2 regions of the Pseudoduganella sp. R-32 genome follow, and region 1 is predicted to be linked to the other one. Evidence: riboswitches for the same ligand, from Rfam matches in the RefSeq annotation. Region 1 holds a riboswitch; the other holds the start of a gene.
The links. A riboswitch is a leader RNA that binds a small molecule or an ion and turns the genes downstream of it on or off. The one in region 1 is predicted to bind thiamine pyrophosphate.
Positions count from the first base shown of each region.

Region 2: it holds a riboswitch for thiamine pyrophosphate, as region 1 does, so the genes downstream of both, thiC (phosphomethylpyrimidine synthase ThiC) here and ACN9MU_RS22510 (TonB-dependent siderophore receptor) in region 1, are expected to answer to the same signal.

Region 1 covers NZ_CP183987.1:4,955,393-4,962,241, forward strand. The annotation lists gene ACN9MU_RS22495 (Imm26 family immunity protein) at 1-209, opposite strand, end outside; gene ACN9MU_RS22500 (ferritin) at 319-621, opposite strand; gene ACN9MU_RS22505 (iron-containing alcohol dehydrogenase) at 747-1,910, shown strand; TPP riboswitch at 1,918-2,016, shown strand; gene ACN9MU_RS22510 (TonB-dependent siderophore receptor) at 2,090-4,180, shown strand; gene ACN9MU_RS22515 (hypothetical protein) at 4,223-4,738, opposite strand; gene ACN9MU_RS22520 (hypothetical protein) at 5,220-5,924, opposite strand; gene ACN9MU_RS22525 (AAA family ATPase) at 5,928-6,443, opposite strand; gene pnuC (nicotinamide riboside transporter PnuC) at 6,440-6,849, opposite strand, start outside.
Region 2 covers NZ_CP183987.1:1,523,886-1,530,734, reverse strand. The annotation lists gene thiE (thiamine phosphate synthase) at 1-500, opposite strand, end outside; gene thiD (bifunctional hydroxymethylpyrimidine kinase/phosphomethylpyrimidine kinase) at 510-1,505, opposite strand; gene ACN9MU_RS07160 (thiazole synthase) at 1,502-2,284, opposite strand; gene thiS (sulfur carrier protein ThiS) at 2,301-2,504, opposite strand; gene thiC (phosphomethylpyrimidine synthase ThiC) at 2,501-4,360, opposite strand; TPP riboswitch at 4,438-4,549, opposite strand; gene ACN9MU_RS07145 (hypothetical protein) at 4,607-5,224, shown strand; gene ACN9MU_RS07140 (DUF4382 domain-containing protein) at 5,393-6,595, shown strand; gene ACN9MU_RS07135 (acyclic terpene utilization AtuA family protein) at 6,763-6,849, shown strand, end outside.

The sequences.
Region 1 (6,849 bases):
TCGCCGGTGCGGATCACCTTCAGCGCATCGTTCGCCTTCAGCTGCTGCACGTCCGCCAGGGTCGGCAGCGTCCAGTGGGTCGGCCCGAACAGGTAGGCCAGCATGACCTTTCCTTGCGGTGATAGGCGAGCCACCAGTCCGGTGGCATAGCCGCCATTTCTAAGCGGGATGGCAAACCAGCTGCCCTCCCGGTACGGCTGCAACTTCATCGACTTCCTTTCTCGAAGTCGGGGTCAGGTCTGGCAATCGGACACGGGCTCGACCGTAGGCGTCGCCTACGGTCGAGCCCGTGTCCGATTGCCAGACCTGACCCCGACTTTAATCACCATAGTGGTACTGCGCGGCGATCGGTCCCGCCTTGAACAGCGCTTCCTTCATTTCCTTGTCCATTTTCGGGTCGCGCCGGCGCACCCATTCCAGCAGCATGGCGATCTGCTTGCGCGTGGAATCGCGGTGGCTGGCCATGACCAGCTTCAGCTCGGGGTCGGTGCACGTTTCGATGCGCTGGTTTTGCAAGTCCAGCATCTCGATCTTCTCACTCAACGACGTTAGCGCCCGGTGCATGTCCAGCACCTGGGCATTCAAATAGTCGCGCGGCTCGACCACGTGTTCCTGTGTCATCTCACTCTCCTTAGGCATGCGGGTACACGCATTGTCAGCCTGCGGCGCGGATTTCTCAAGTGTAGCAAGGCGTCCTGCGGGGTGTCGCACGGATGGGCGAGATTTGCGCGATAATGCCCGGCACTATGCAAAACTTTGAATTCCACAATCCAACCCGTGTCATCTTCGGCGTGGGTCAAATTGCCTCCTTGGCAAAACATATTCCTTCCAATGCACGCGTATTGATGCTCTACGGTGGCGGCAGCATCAAGTCGAATGGCACGTACGACGAAGTGCGCACGGCCCTGGCAGGTCACACCGTGCTCGAGTTCTCCGGCATCGAGCCGAACCCGCGCTACGAAACGCTGATGAAGGCGGTGGAACTGATCCATCGCGAAAACATCGATTTCCTGCTGGCTGTAGGCGGCGGTTCTGTTGTCGACGGCACAAAATTTGTTGCCGCGGCGGCGGCATATGACGGCGATGCCTGGGACATCCTGAAAATCGGCGGCAAAGTGATCAAGGCTGCCCTACCCTTTGGCGCCGTACTGACCCTGCCGGCTACCGGCTCGGAAATGAATAGCGCCAGCGTGATCAGCCGCGCCGAGACGCAGGAAAAGCGCGCCTTCATGAGCCCGCATGTTTATCCGCGCTTCTCGGTGCTGGACCCGGCCAAGACCCTGACCCTGCCACTGCGCCAGGTCGGCAACGGCGTCGTCGATGCCTTCGTCCACACCACCGAACAATACCTGACCTACCCGGCCAATGCGCCGGTACAGGACCGCTTTGCCGAAGGCTTGCTGCAAACGCTGCTGGAACTGGGCCCGCAAGTGCTGGCGCGCCCGGACGACGTGGAAGTACGCGCCAACATCATGTGGACCGCCACCATGGCGCTGAATGGCCTGATCGGAGTCGGCGTGCCGCAGGACTGGGCAACCCACGGCATCGGCCACGAACTGACCGCGCTGTTTGGACTGGACCATGCGCAGACGCTGGCGATTGTCCTGCCGGGCATCCTGCAGATTCGCCGCGAAGCCAAGCGCGGCAAGCTGCTGCAGTATGCCGAGCGTGTGTGGGGGCTGCATGCCGGCAAAGGGACCGAAGATGAACGCATCGATGCAGCCATCGGCAACACGCGTGCCTTCTTCGAGCAGATGGGCGTGCCGACCCGCTTGTCCGGCTACGGCCTGGGCGCCGAAGCGATCGACGCCACCGTCGCTGCCATGGAAGCTGCCGGCCTGACGGGCCTGGGCGAACGCCGCGATATCACGCCTGCCGACGTGCGCAAGGCGCTGCAACTGAGCCTGTAGTACAATACCGCCTCGCTAGGGGTCCTCGCGCATGTGCGCGGGGTGAGAAATACCCTCCGAACCTGATCTGGATAATGCCAGCGAAGGAAAGCGTAGATGGTTGAAGGCTCGCAGCCCCGGAGCCTGCTCTCACCCTCGTGCTCTCCCGCTGGCGCATAACGTACAGCTTGAGCACAAACATGAATAGCACTCGCCTCACACTGGCCGCACTGGCCATTGCTTCCGCCTTCGCCCCTTCCGTCCAGGCGCAGGACCAGAAAATGACCGAAGTGGTCATTACCGCCAACCGTGTGGCCGCCGAACGCGCGTCCGTGGCCGGCTTCAGCGACCAGCCCTTGCTGCAGACGCCTGCTTCCGTCACCGTACTGACTCGCGAACAGATTCAAGACCTGAACATCGGCACTACCACTGACGCCGTCAAGTACGACGCGAGCATCGGTGACGCGTACAACGCCGTTGGCTATGCCGAGCAGTTCTCGATTCGCGGCTTCAAGCTGAATAACGCCAACTCCTACCGCAAGGATGGCCATCCGATTTCCGGCGATACCCAGATCCCGCTGGAGAACAAGGAAAGCATCGAAGTGCTGCGCGGGCTGGCCGGCCTTCAGCAAGGCGTCGCGGCGCCAGGCGGCGTAGTGAACTACGTGACCAAGCGTCCAACCGAGAACAACCTGCGTTCCGTGCAGTTCAAAGTGAGCGAGCGTGGCTCCGTGCTGGGCACGGTGGACCTGGGCGGCCGGTTCGAAGATAGCCGCTTCGGCTACCGTTTCAATGCTGCGGGTGAACGCATGCGCTCCATCATCAAGGGCGCGGACGGCCATCGCAGCTTCGTATCCGGCGCTTTCGATTTCCGCATCAGCCCTCAGGCGTTGCTGCAAATCGATGCCGATTACCAGAAGAAGTCGCAGAAGTCGGCGCCAGGCTTCCAACTGATCGGCGGTACCAATCTGCCGGTGGTCGATGCTGACACGTTCCTGAATGACCAGGCTTGGGCCAAGCCGGTGGAGACTGAATCCAGCAATATCGGCGTCAACTTCCAGTACCAGCTGTCGCCTGAGTGGAAAGCCACCCTGAGCGCCAACCAGCACCGCTTCAAGCGCGACGACTACACGGCCTTCCCATACGGCTGTGAGAACGAGTTGTTGTGGCCAGGCTATTGCACCAATGGCGACTACGATGTTTACGATTACCGCAGCCTTGGTGAAAAGAAGAAGCCGCTGTCTGCCAAGGCGCTGTTGAATGGCCGCTCCGCGACCGGTTCGATTCGCCATGAACTGACTGCCGGCCTGTCCTTCTTCAGCAACCACGAGAGCTGGGGCGATTACGTATACGAGAAAGCAGGCGTCAGCAATATCTATCACCCAGTTGCAGTGCCAATGACCGACAAGCAGGTTGGCCCGGTTTCCGAGCGCCGCAATGATCATGAGCGTTCCGCCTTTGTGCAGGATGTCATCGGCCTGACCGATCAGCTGGCGCTGCATGCCGGCGTGCGTTACGCTTCCCTGCGCCGCAATGAGGTTGACGTGGTCCCGGTTCGCGAGAATTTCTGGCTGCCGAATGTGTCGCTGGTATTCAGCCCGACCGCCAAGCTGTCCTACTATGCGAACTACGCCCAAGGCCTGCAGTACGGTGGCGTAGCCCCACTCGGCACTTCCAACTATCCGCACGCCCTGGCGCCGGGCAAGTCCAAGCAGGTGGAACTGGGCGCGAAGGCTGAAATCAACGGCATCTCCCTGTCGACCGCGCTGTATCAGATCGATCAGGGCCTGGAGTTTACCGACCCGGTTTCCAACGCATTCGTGCGCAGCGGCCAGGAACGTCATCGCGGCCTGGAATTTACTGCGCAAGGCAAGGTGACTCGTGACCTGCTGCTGGGTGCTTCGATGGCGGCCATCCGCGCGAAGCAGGAAGGCACCGGCCTGGCCGAACTCGATGGCAAGCGCGTGACCAACGTGCCGAACTTCAAGTCCACTGTGTGGGCTGATTACGCTGTGGCCGAAGTGCCTGGCCTGAAGCTGAATGCAAACTGGAGGTTCTCTGGCCGTAAGGCATTCGACCAGGAGAACAAGACCATGGTGCCTTCCTACCACGTGGTCGACCTGGGCGGCTCTTACGCTACCCGCGTGAGCGGTTCGACGGTGATCCTGCGCGCGCAGGTGAAGAACGCGTTCGACAAGTTCTACTGGCGTGATGTGACGCCGGAACTGGGCGGCTATCTGTTCCCAGGTTCGCCGCGCACCTTCCAGCTGTCGGCGCAGGTGGACTTCTAAATTTGCAATGCGGAGCCGGGCCCAAGGCGGCTCGCGCTCCGCTTAACCTAACGGAAGAACTGCGGAGTCGGACAGATATGCATCGATTTCTTCTTGCGAAGTGTCGACATTGCTGATCATCTCAAGGAGGTGCGCGAGGTTCGGGAACTCAAGGCGCGCAGCGAAGTGTTTGGCCTCGAGAACTTCAGTTTCCTCCCCACCGTACTCCCAGACGTGAAGATTTATCATTTCGAAGAGTGCACGATAAATGGACGAACCGTACGAGGTGACTTCGCTTGGACGCTCCAAATAAAACGAGATGTACTCAGGTTCATTCAGTGCAATATCAACTGCGAAAACCAGCTCCCCGTGCTCCCATAACGGCAAAAGCGTTCTGTGTGCCAAGTCCTCCCAATTTCCTGGGTAATCTGGGGCTCCTTGCGAATAGAAGTAGTAGGGGCAATTAAACAGGTCTCGCATGCCCGCAGGGGCGTCGAGCGCGCCAAGGAAATCCTTTACGGTAAGTGGGAGATTCAAGTGATGAATTGCCTCAATACGGCGGCTTTCTGATACGCTCATGCTAGGGTCCAATTTGTTTTGAAAGGCCGACTACTGCCAACCATTCGGGAAGCGCGAAATGTGGCGGAGACAAAGCCTGGAAGTCCTAAGATTGAATTGCGTGGCCCCATCGGTCTGCCCTTACCTCTTCATTCAAACAGCTTCAGGCCTCGATCAAGACCATCGCATCGATCGCCCTTACCTAATGCAACAAGCCTAACGCCCTGCACCTCAAAGGTCTCGATCATTCTCCGAAGCTCATTGGCGTTCGATGGCTGCTTGCTCACATAACAATGCCCATCGGACGCGTACGAGAATATATCAGGGTCCACGGTAAAAGGCTTTCCACACGCAGTGCAGCAACCCGCCTCCACATAAAAGTCGCCGCTCACGTTGTCGGCGAACGGGGCGCGCCCGCCCCCTTCACTTTCGGCGCAGGAACTCCATAGCGCGTTCCGAAAAGGATGAGTGCCCCCTGGCGGCAATCTGCGATGGGCGCAGTTCAGAACAGGTACTGCGCACGCATCGAGAAGGAATTGGCTGCGCGTCCTGAGTTTTTGCCAAACAGGTAGGCCGCTTCGTATTTGAGGCGGCCCGCTTCGCCGAAGAATGCCGGGCCGGCGCGGTGCGATTGTTTTTTCGACGGCAGCCAGTTGTTCCACTTTCCTACTTCGCCAAAACCTTGCAGGCCGGGAGAGAACCAGCGCTTCCAGCGTTGTTTCACCTGCCACTGGTAGGCCAGTTCGGTTTCGTTCTGCTTCCCGTTGTCCATCTCACGCTGGAAGAACACGTTGAAGTTCAACTGGGTGCGCCAGATCTGCGTTTGCAGGACTGGTCCGAATTCCACGTAGTAGCCGTTATCGCTCCGCCGGGCACGCTCCACCAGCGTGTGCAACGCGACATCGACGTCGTACTGGCCCTGGGTCAGCAGGAAGTCGTTTTGCCATTCGACGCCGGTGTTGCGGGTTTGCCGCCCGTTGCGTTGAAACCATTGCGTGGTGAGTTCGGTGTACCAGCGCGACGTTACGCCATAGCCGATGCCGATCTCCGGGCTGGCGGTGTTGCGCGAATTCTTGTAGTGGGCGTTCCAGTATTTGTAGTCGATTGAAGCCTGGCCTTCTACGTCGTAAACGGTGACCATGTAATAACCGGTCTCGCCAAACGCCGCCAAGGGGAACATGGCGGCCAACGCGAGCAGTTTTTTCATGCTTCAATCCCCCAGGAGTTGAGCTACTTGCTTCAGGCGTTCATCGAGGTCGCCCGAGATGCGCGTGTACGGTACGCCGCGCCGGGCCAATTCATCAAGCAGGATCGCATCAATAATACCGCTGACATCCTGCTCCTCATGATGAAGTCCGTCAGGTATCCAGGCAAATTCGGGTTTGCAGACAAGGGTTATGTCGTATTGGCGCGACGATGCGAGACTTGCGAGCTGCTCGTCGATGCCGCCGAAGTAATGGATGCTGTAGACCGCCGTCATCAGCGGCGTGGTGTCGCAAAAGAGGAAGCGGCCGTCCTGTGCAGCCAAGGCATCTTCCCGCGCCACCTGGGTGGTGGCAATGTGGAACTGGTCGGTCGATACGGGAACGCATTGGCGCGCGTCGCAGAATTCGCGCAGGTATTCGGGCACCCAGACCGCGCCGTAGCGCTCTGCCAGCGCTTGCGCCAGGGTGGTCTTGCCGGAGGATGCAGCGCCGATGATGGCGACGCGGTATGGCTGCTTCATTTCCAGACGACTGCTTCTTCCGGTTGGTCGCTACTGCTGCCCTGCCAAGCCAGCAGGCCGGCAATCGCCATGGCGACGAACATGCCGTACAGGAGGGCCGTCAGCATCAGGCCTTTATGCACGTACAACGCGACGTACAGCACGTCGACAATGATCCAGACGTGCCAGTTTTCGATCTTCTTGCGCGACAGGAGGGCTTGGCCGACCAGGCTGCCGGCGGTCAGGAAGGCATCTGCATTCGGCACGTCGGTGTCGGTAAAGCGGCGCAGGAACCAGGCCAGGATTCCAAAGCCCACCAGCCAGGCCACGCCGCACACTACTCGGCCGCGCGTGTGCAGGGTCGACACCCCCAGCTGATTCCCGTGGTTCCCGTGCAGCCATTGGTACCAGCCCCAGATCGAAACCG
Region 2 (6,849 bases), 3.4 Mb from region 1:
GCATTCTGCGGCGTCATGCCGCCAATGACGCACAGCGGCACGCTGATCACCTCGCGCGCATGGCGCAGGATGGAAGGCTGGGTGGTGACGGCGTACTGCTTCACTTTCGATGGATAAAAGCCGCCGAACGCCACGTAGCTGGCGCCGGCCGCCTGTGCCGCCTGGGCGCGCGCCAGCTCGCCGTAGCAGGAAGCGCCAATCAGCTTGTTGGGGCCGAGCGAAGCGCGCACCTCGGCCAGCGGTGCATCAGTGCCGCCGAGGTGCACGCCGTCGGCGCCCAGTTCGCGGCACAGCGCCACGTGGTCGTTGACCAGGAAAGGCACGCTGTACTTGTGGCACAGTTCGCGCAGCGCCCCGCCCTGCTCGCGCCGCAGGGCGGTACTGGCGTCCTTGTGGCGGTACTGCAGCAGCGCGACGCCGGCGCGCAGGGCCTGCTCGGTGACCCCGAGCAGCTTGTCGGTGTCGTCCCAATTCGGGGTCACCAGGTAAAGTCCTTGCATTATTTCTCCTTATCGCTGCGGAATGCGCTGGCCGGGTGCGATCGCGTATGAGGCGGCCAGTGCGCGCTGGGTGTAGCCTTGCGCCTTGGTTAATGCTTGTGCCATGGTATTGCCCAGTGCCAGCAGGGCTGCCGTGGCGGCGGCCAGCGTGCATCCGCTGCCGTGGAAGCCGCCGGGCAGGCGCGGCCAGCTCCAGTTCTGCTGGCGGTCCGGCCCGAGCCAGCGGTTGACCACCACGTCGCTGTCTTCGTCGTGGCCGCCGGTCACCAGCACGTGGGTGCAGCCGAGGGCGCGCAGCGCGCGGGCATGGGCCAGTGCATTGCCATGGGCAGTGCCATGCCATGCCCGCGGCACGCCTGCCGCGCGGGCGGGCACCTCGCCACGCTCCGGGCCGGGTTCATCGTACGGTTTCGCGCTGCCAGCAACCGGCGCCGTGGCCATGGAGGCCGTCATGGAAACCGCCGCGGCGCCCAGGCGAACGGGAGCTCGATAGCGCGCCGCGTTGCCAGCCAAGGCTGCCGCCTCCGGTCCATTCGGCGTGATCAGCGTCGCCAGCGGCAGCAAGGGCGCCAGCGCCTGCACCGCATCGTCGCGGCCAAGCGCATCTCCGTGACCGCTGCGCAGCACGGGATCGAGCACCACCGGCGGATCGCTGTACAGCCGCTGCGCCCAGCCCGGCGCCGCGCCGGCTGCCGCGCGATGCGTGGCGCGCAGCTCGCCGATCAGCGTTGCGATGGCCTGCGCGTTTTCCGCGCTGCCCGGAATGCCGATCTTCACCGCCGCCACCGGCACCTGCGCCAGCAGCGCGCGCGCCTGCTGCAGCACAACATCCGCAGCCACCGGCATCACCGCGTGCACGCGGTTATTGTCCTGCACCGTGATGGCAGTCAGCACCGGCAGCGCATGCGCCCCCATCGCGGTGATGGCCTGGATATCGGCCGCCATGCCGGCGCCGCCCGAAGGATCGGCGCCGGAAAACACCAGCACGCAGGGCCGGTCGCTCATGCGAGCCTCCCCGCCGTCGGCGACGAAGGCGAGGCGGCGAAACGGCGCGGCATGCGGCCTGCCAGGAAGGCTTCACGGCCGGCCTGCACGCCCAGCTTCATGGCGCGCGCCATGCGTACCGGGTCGCCGGCAGCGGCGATGGCGGTGTTCATCAGCACGCCGTCGCAACCGAGCTCCATGGCAATCGCTGCATCGGAGGCGGTGCCGACGCCGGCATCGACCAGCACCGGCACCTTCGACTGTTCGATGATCAGCGACAGGTTCCACGGATTCAGGATGCCCATGCCGGAGCCGATCAGCGACGCCAGCGGCATCACCGCGCAGCAGCCGATGTCTTCCAGCATGCGCGCCTGGATCGGGTCGTCGCTGCAGTAGACCATGACGTCGAAGCCGTCCTTCACCAGTTCGCGCGCCGCGACCAGGGTTTCCGGCATGTTCGGGAACAGGGTCTTCTCGTCGCCCAGCACTTCCAGCTTGACCAGCTTGTGGCCGTTCAGCAGCTCGCGCGCCATCTGCAGCGTGTACACGGCGTCCTGCGCCGTGTAGCAGCCGGCCGTATTCGGCAGGATGGTGAATTCGTGCGGCGGCACATAGTCCAGCAGGCTGGGCGCGTGCGGGTCCTGGCCGATGTTGACGCGGCGGATCGCCACCGTGATGATTTCCGCGCCCGCAGCCAGCGTGGCTTCGCGGGTCTGCGGCAGGTCCTTGTACTTGCCGCTGCCGACCAGCAGGCGCGAGTTGTATTCCTTGCCTGCGATAACCAATGGTTTGTCTTGCATTTGCAGTCTCCCCTTTTTAGCCCCCGCCGATGGCGCGGACGATGTCTACTTTATCGTTGTGGTTGAGCGCGACCTGCGGCCAGCGCTGGCGCGGCACCACCTGGCGGTTGACCGCCAGCGCCAGCGCCTGGCCGGTCAGCTCGAGCGAATCGATCAGCTGGTCCAGCGTCTGCTGCGGCGGCACCGCATGCGCGGCGCCATTCAGTTCAATCTCGATCATGCTTGCTCGCGGTAGATGTTCGCGCCGCCCTTGACGAACTCGATCGATTTTTCCTGCATGCCCTTGGCAGCGAACTCGCGCACTTCCTGCGTGATCTTCATCGAGCAGAAATGCGGGCCGCACATGGAGCAGAAGTGCGCCACCTTGGCCGAATCCTTCGGCAGGGTCTCGTCGTGGAATTCGCGCGCGCGGTCCGGGTCCAGGCCCAGGTTGAACTGGTCTTCCCAGCGGAATTCAAAGCGCGCCAGCGACAGCGCGTTGTCGCGGATCTGCGCGCCCGGATGGCCCTTCGCCAGGTCCGCCGCGTGAGCCGCGATCTTGTAGGTGATGATGCCTTCCTTGACGTCGGCCTTGTTCGGCAGGCCCAGGTGCTCCTTCGGCGTCACGTAGCACAGCATGGCGGTGCCGTACCAGCCGATCTGCGCGGCGCCGATGCCGGAGGTGATGTGGTCGTAGCCCGGCGCGATATCGGTGGTCAACGGGCCCAGGGTGTAGAACGGCGCCTCGCTGCACTGTTCCAGCTGCAGGTCCATGTTCTCCTTGATGAGCTGCATCGGCACGTGGCCAGGGCCTTCGATCATCACCTGCACGTCGTGCTTCCAGGCGATTTGCGTCAGTTCGCCCAGGGTTTTCAGCTCGCCCAGCTGCGCCGCATCGTTGGCATCCCACACCGAGCCGGGACGCAAGCCGTCGCCCAGCGAGAAGCTCACGTCGTAGGCCTTCATGATTTCGCAGATCTCTTCGAAGTGCGTGTACAGGAAGTTTTCCTGATGGTGCGCCAGGCACCACTTGGCCATGATCGAACCGCCGCGCGACACGATGCCGGTCATGCGGTTGGCCGTCAGCGGCACGTAGCGCAGCAGCACGCCGGCATGGATGGTGAAGTAGTCGACGCCCTGCTCCGCCTGTTCGATCAGGGTGTCGCGGAAGATTTCCCAGGTCAGGTCTTCGGCCTTGCCGTTCACCTTTTCCAGCGCCTGGTAGATCGGCACGGTGCCGATCGGCACCGGCGAATTGCGCACGATCCATTCGCGCGTTTCGTGGATATGCTTGCCGGTGGACAGGTCCATCACGGTGTCGCCGCCCCAGCGGATGGCCCAGGTCATCTTCTCCACTTCCTCGCCGATGGAGGAGGTCACGGCGGAGTTGCCGATATTGGCGTTGATCTTGACCAGGAAATTGCGGCCGATGATCATCGGCTCCAGTTCCGGGTGGTTGATGTTGGCCGGGATGATGGCGCGGCCGCGGGCAACTTCCTGGCGCACGAATTCCGGCGTGATCTCCTCAGGGATGGCGGCGCCGAACGATTCGCCACGGTGCTGGCGGCCCAGCAGGTCGGCCATGCGCTGGCCCTTCTCGCCCTGGGCACGCAGGCCGGCCAGGTATTCCTTGCGGCGCAGGTTTTCGCGGATCGCCACGTATTCCATTTCCGGCGTGACGATGCCCTGGCGCGCGTAGTGCATCTGCGTTACGTTGCGGCCGGCCTGGGCGCGGCGCGGCTGGCGGTGCAGCTCGAAGCGCAGCGCGTCGAGCTTTTCGTCGGCCAGGCGCAGGCGGCCGTAATCGGAAGTCGGGCCGGCCAGCAATTCGGTGTCGTCGCGCTCGGCGATCCAGGCGGCGCGCGGCGTGCCCAAACCCTTGCGAATGTCGATGGCGGCGTCCGGATCGCTGTACGGGCCGGAGCAATCGTACACGGTGACCGGTGCGTTGTCGCCGGACAGGCTGATTTCGCGCATCGGCACGCGCAGGTCCGGGCGGCTACCGGTAACATAGATCTTGCGGGAATTCGGCAGCGGGGTAACGGCTGCGGAGTCGACCTCGGCCTGGGCGGCGAGGAAGGTTGGATTGGCGTTCATTTTGGCTCCTTTGTTGGCGCAGGAGCCAGCAAAGGAGGTTAGGTTGCGCTTGCGGTTGCGCCGTGTAGGCGCAACCGCTGCGTATCCTGAAGCTTCCCTTCGCTGGCATTATCCAGATCAGGTTCGGAGGGTATTTCTCACCCGCGCACCCGGTATCGAACCGCGCGCACAGGACCCCTAGCGTGTGCCACCTTTCGGCAGCGAGCGGATTATATCTATAATCGGTGCGCATTAAAAGGAGACCGGATGCGATATGTAGTATTCCTGGCAGCGATGGCTGCGCAGGCCGCCATGGCGGCGCCAGGCGCCGATGCGCGCGCCCCAACGCTGGCCGAGCAGCGCTCGTTCGAACAGTTCATGCAGCGCACCGCGCCGGGCGCGCCCGTTCCGCCGCTGCGCATTGAGCGCGGACACGATGGAAGAAAATGGATTGCCAGCGCTAGCAGCGACGCGCCGCCGGTGCGCCTGGTGCTGCCGCTGTGCCGCGTCACGCGCACCCGCTACGCACAGCAGGCCGACGACAGCTGGAGCGCCGACAGCAGCCAGCATGTCTGGATTCACCACACCACCAGCTGCGGCACGCCGCCGGCCACGATGGTCGAACTGCGCGCGCCGCTGGCCGAGATCGACATGCTGCGCCTGATCCAGGCCCAGGGCGAACTGCTGCAGCGCGCTCGCCTGCTCATGGCCGGCAACACCAGTTGCGCACCAACGCGCTCGCGCAATTTCCAGTTGCGCGCACTGGGCCGCAGTCCCGATGGCATGTTCCTGCTTGCTTACGAAAGCGATATCGGCAGCAAGGTAGACGTGACGGTGCGGCCGTCGCGCGCGGAGCTCACCGCGTGGAATGTCAACTGCCCATAGGAGTGCGGGATGGCTGTGTTGCCATGCGCCAACACAAGGCGGAACCGCTCAGTTACTTGCCATCTGCAAGTGTAACAATTCGTTACTATGTGCGTAATCGCACATAGCGTTTTTCCTCTCGGTTCCGATAATGGAAGAGCACCAATAACTACTTCGAGAGGCAACACCATGAACTCCAAAGTCTCCCTGCTTCCACTCGCACTGACATCCCTCTTGCTCGCGGCCTGCGGCGGCGGTGGCGGCGGCGACGCCCCGCCGGTCCAGACCATGGGCACCCTGGGCGTGTCGATTACCGACGCACCGGCCTGCGGCTTCGATGCCGTCAACGTGACGGTCAACAAAGTACGCGTCAACACAAGCGCGACCGCCAGCGACACCGACAGCGGCTGGACCGACATCACCCTGTCGCCCGGCAAGAAAATCAACCTGCTGAACCTGATCAACGGCACCCTGGATGCACTGGGCCAGACCTCGTTGGCAGCAGGCCGCTACAACCAGGTGCGCCTGGTACTGGACCCGAACACCGGCAACGCGACTGCCAACTCCGTGGTCCTCAGCGGCACCACCACCGAGATCTCGCTCGACACCCCGAGCGCGGTCCAGTCCGGCATCAAGATGAATGCCGACTTCACCGTGGAAGCGGGCCAGCGCTACGACCTGGTGATGGATTTCGACGCCTGCAAATCCATCGTCACCAAGGGCAATGGCAAGTACGCGCTGAAACCGGTGGTTAAAGTGATCCCGACTGCCCTGAACGGCATCAGCGGCTTCGTTGCCACGTCGACGCTATCCGACGGCGTCACCGTCAGCGCCCAGCAAAACGGCGCCGTGGTGGCGGCGACGGTGCCAAGCGCCACCGGTGAATTCGTGCTGCCACGCCTGCCTCTCGGTAACTACGACGTAGTGATCACCTCCAACACCCACGCGGCCTACGTGGTGGGCGGCGTGCCGGTGACCTCCACCACCGGCATGGTCCCGATCAGCACCACCGGCGCGCCCTTCACCCTGGCCAGCACCAGCCTGATGGGCTCGATCAGCGGCACCGCGACGCTGACCCCGGCCAGCGCCACGGAATCGGCCCTGGTCTCGGCCAAGCAAGCCATTACCGGCGGCCCGACCGTCACCCTGCGTTACACCAATGCGGACCTGACCACCGGCGCCTACAGCATCACCAAGCTGCCGCTGGCCGCGCCGCAGTACGCCGCCTATAGCGCCACCCTGCCGCTGGCATTCTCCAGCGCAGGCACGATCCCGGCAACCGGCATGTACAAGGTGGATGCCTCCGCCACCGGCTACACCACGCTGTCCAACGCGGCGGTCGACATCAATGTCGCCAACGCGGTCAACGTGAACTTCAACCTGGTGCCTTAAGCACCTGCGTCGGCTCCGCCGACGCGACGGCCCCGGCCCCGCCACTGGCGGCAGCCGGGGCTTTTTTCATGCGTCGTGCCGCAGCAACGCAACAGGCTTGCGCAGGCGCGCTTTTCCGCGGTATCCTGAATTATTCAATCGATCGATTTAATAAAAAGGGAGCCGCAGTGCGCGCAGGCAGGAACCATGTCCGGATCGGCGGTGCAGCAGGCTTCTGGGGCGACAGCGCCCTCGGCCCGCGCCAGCTGCTCGAT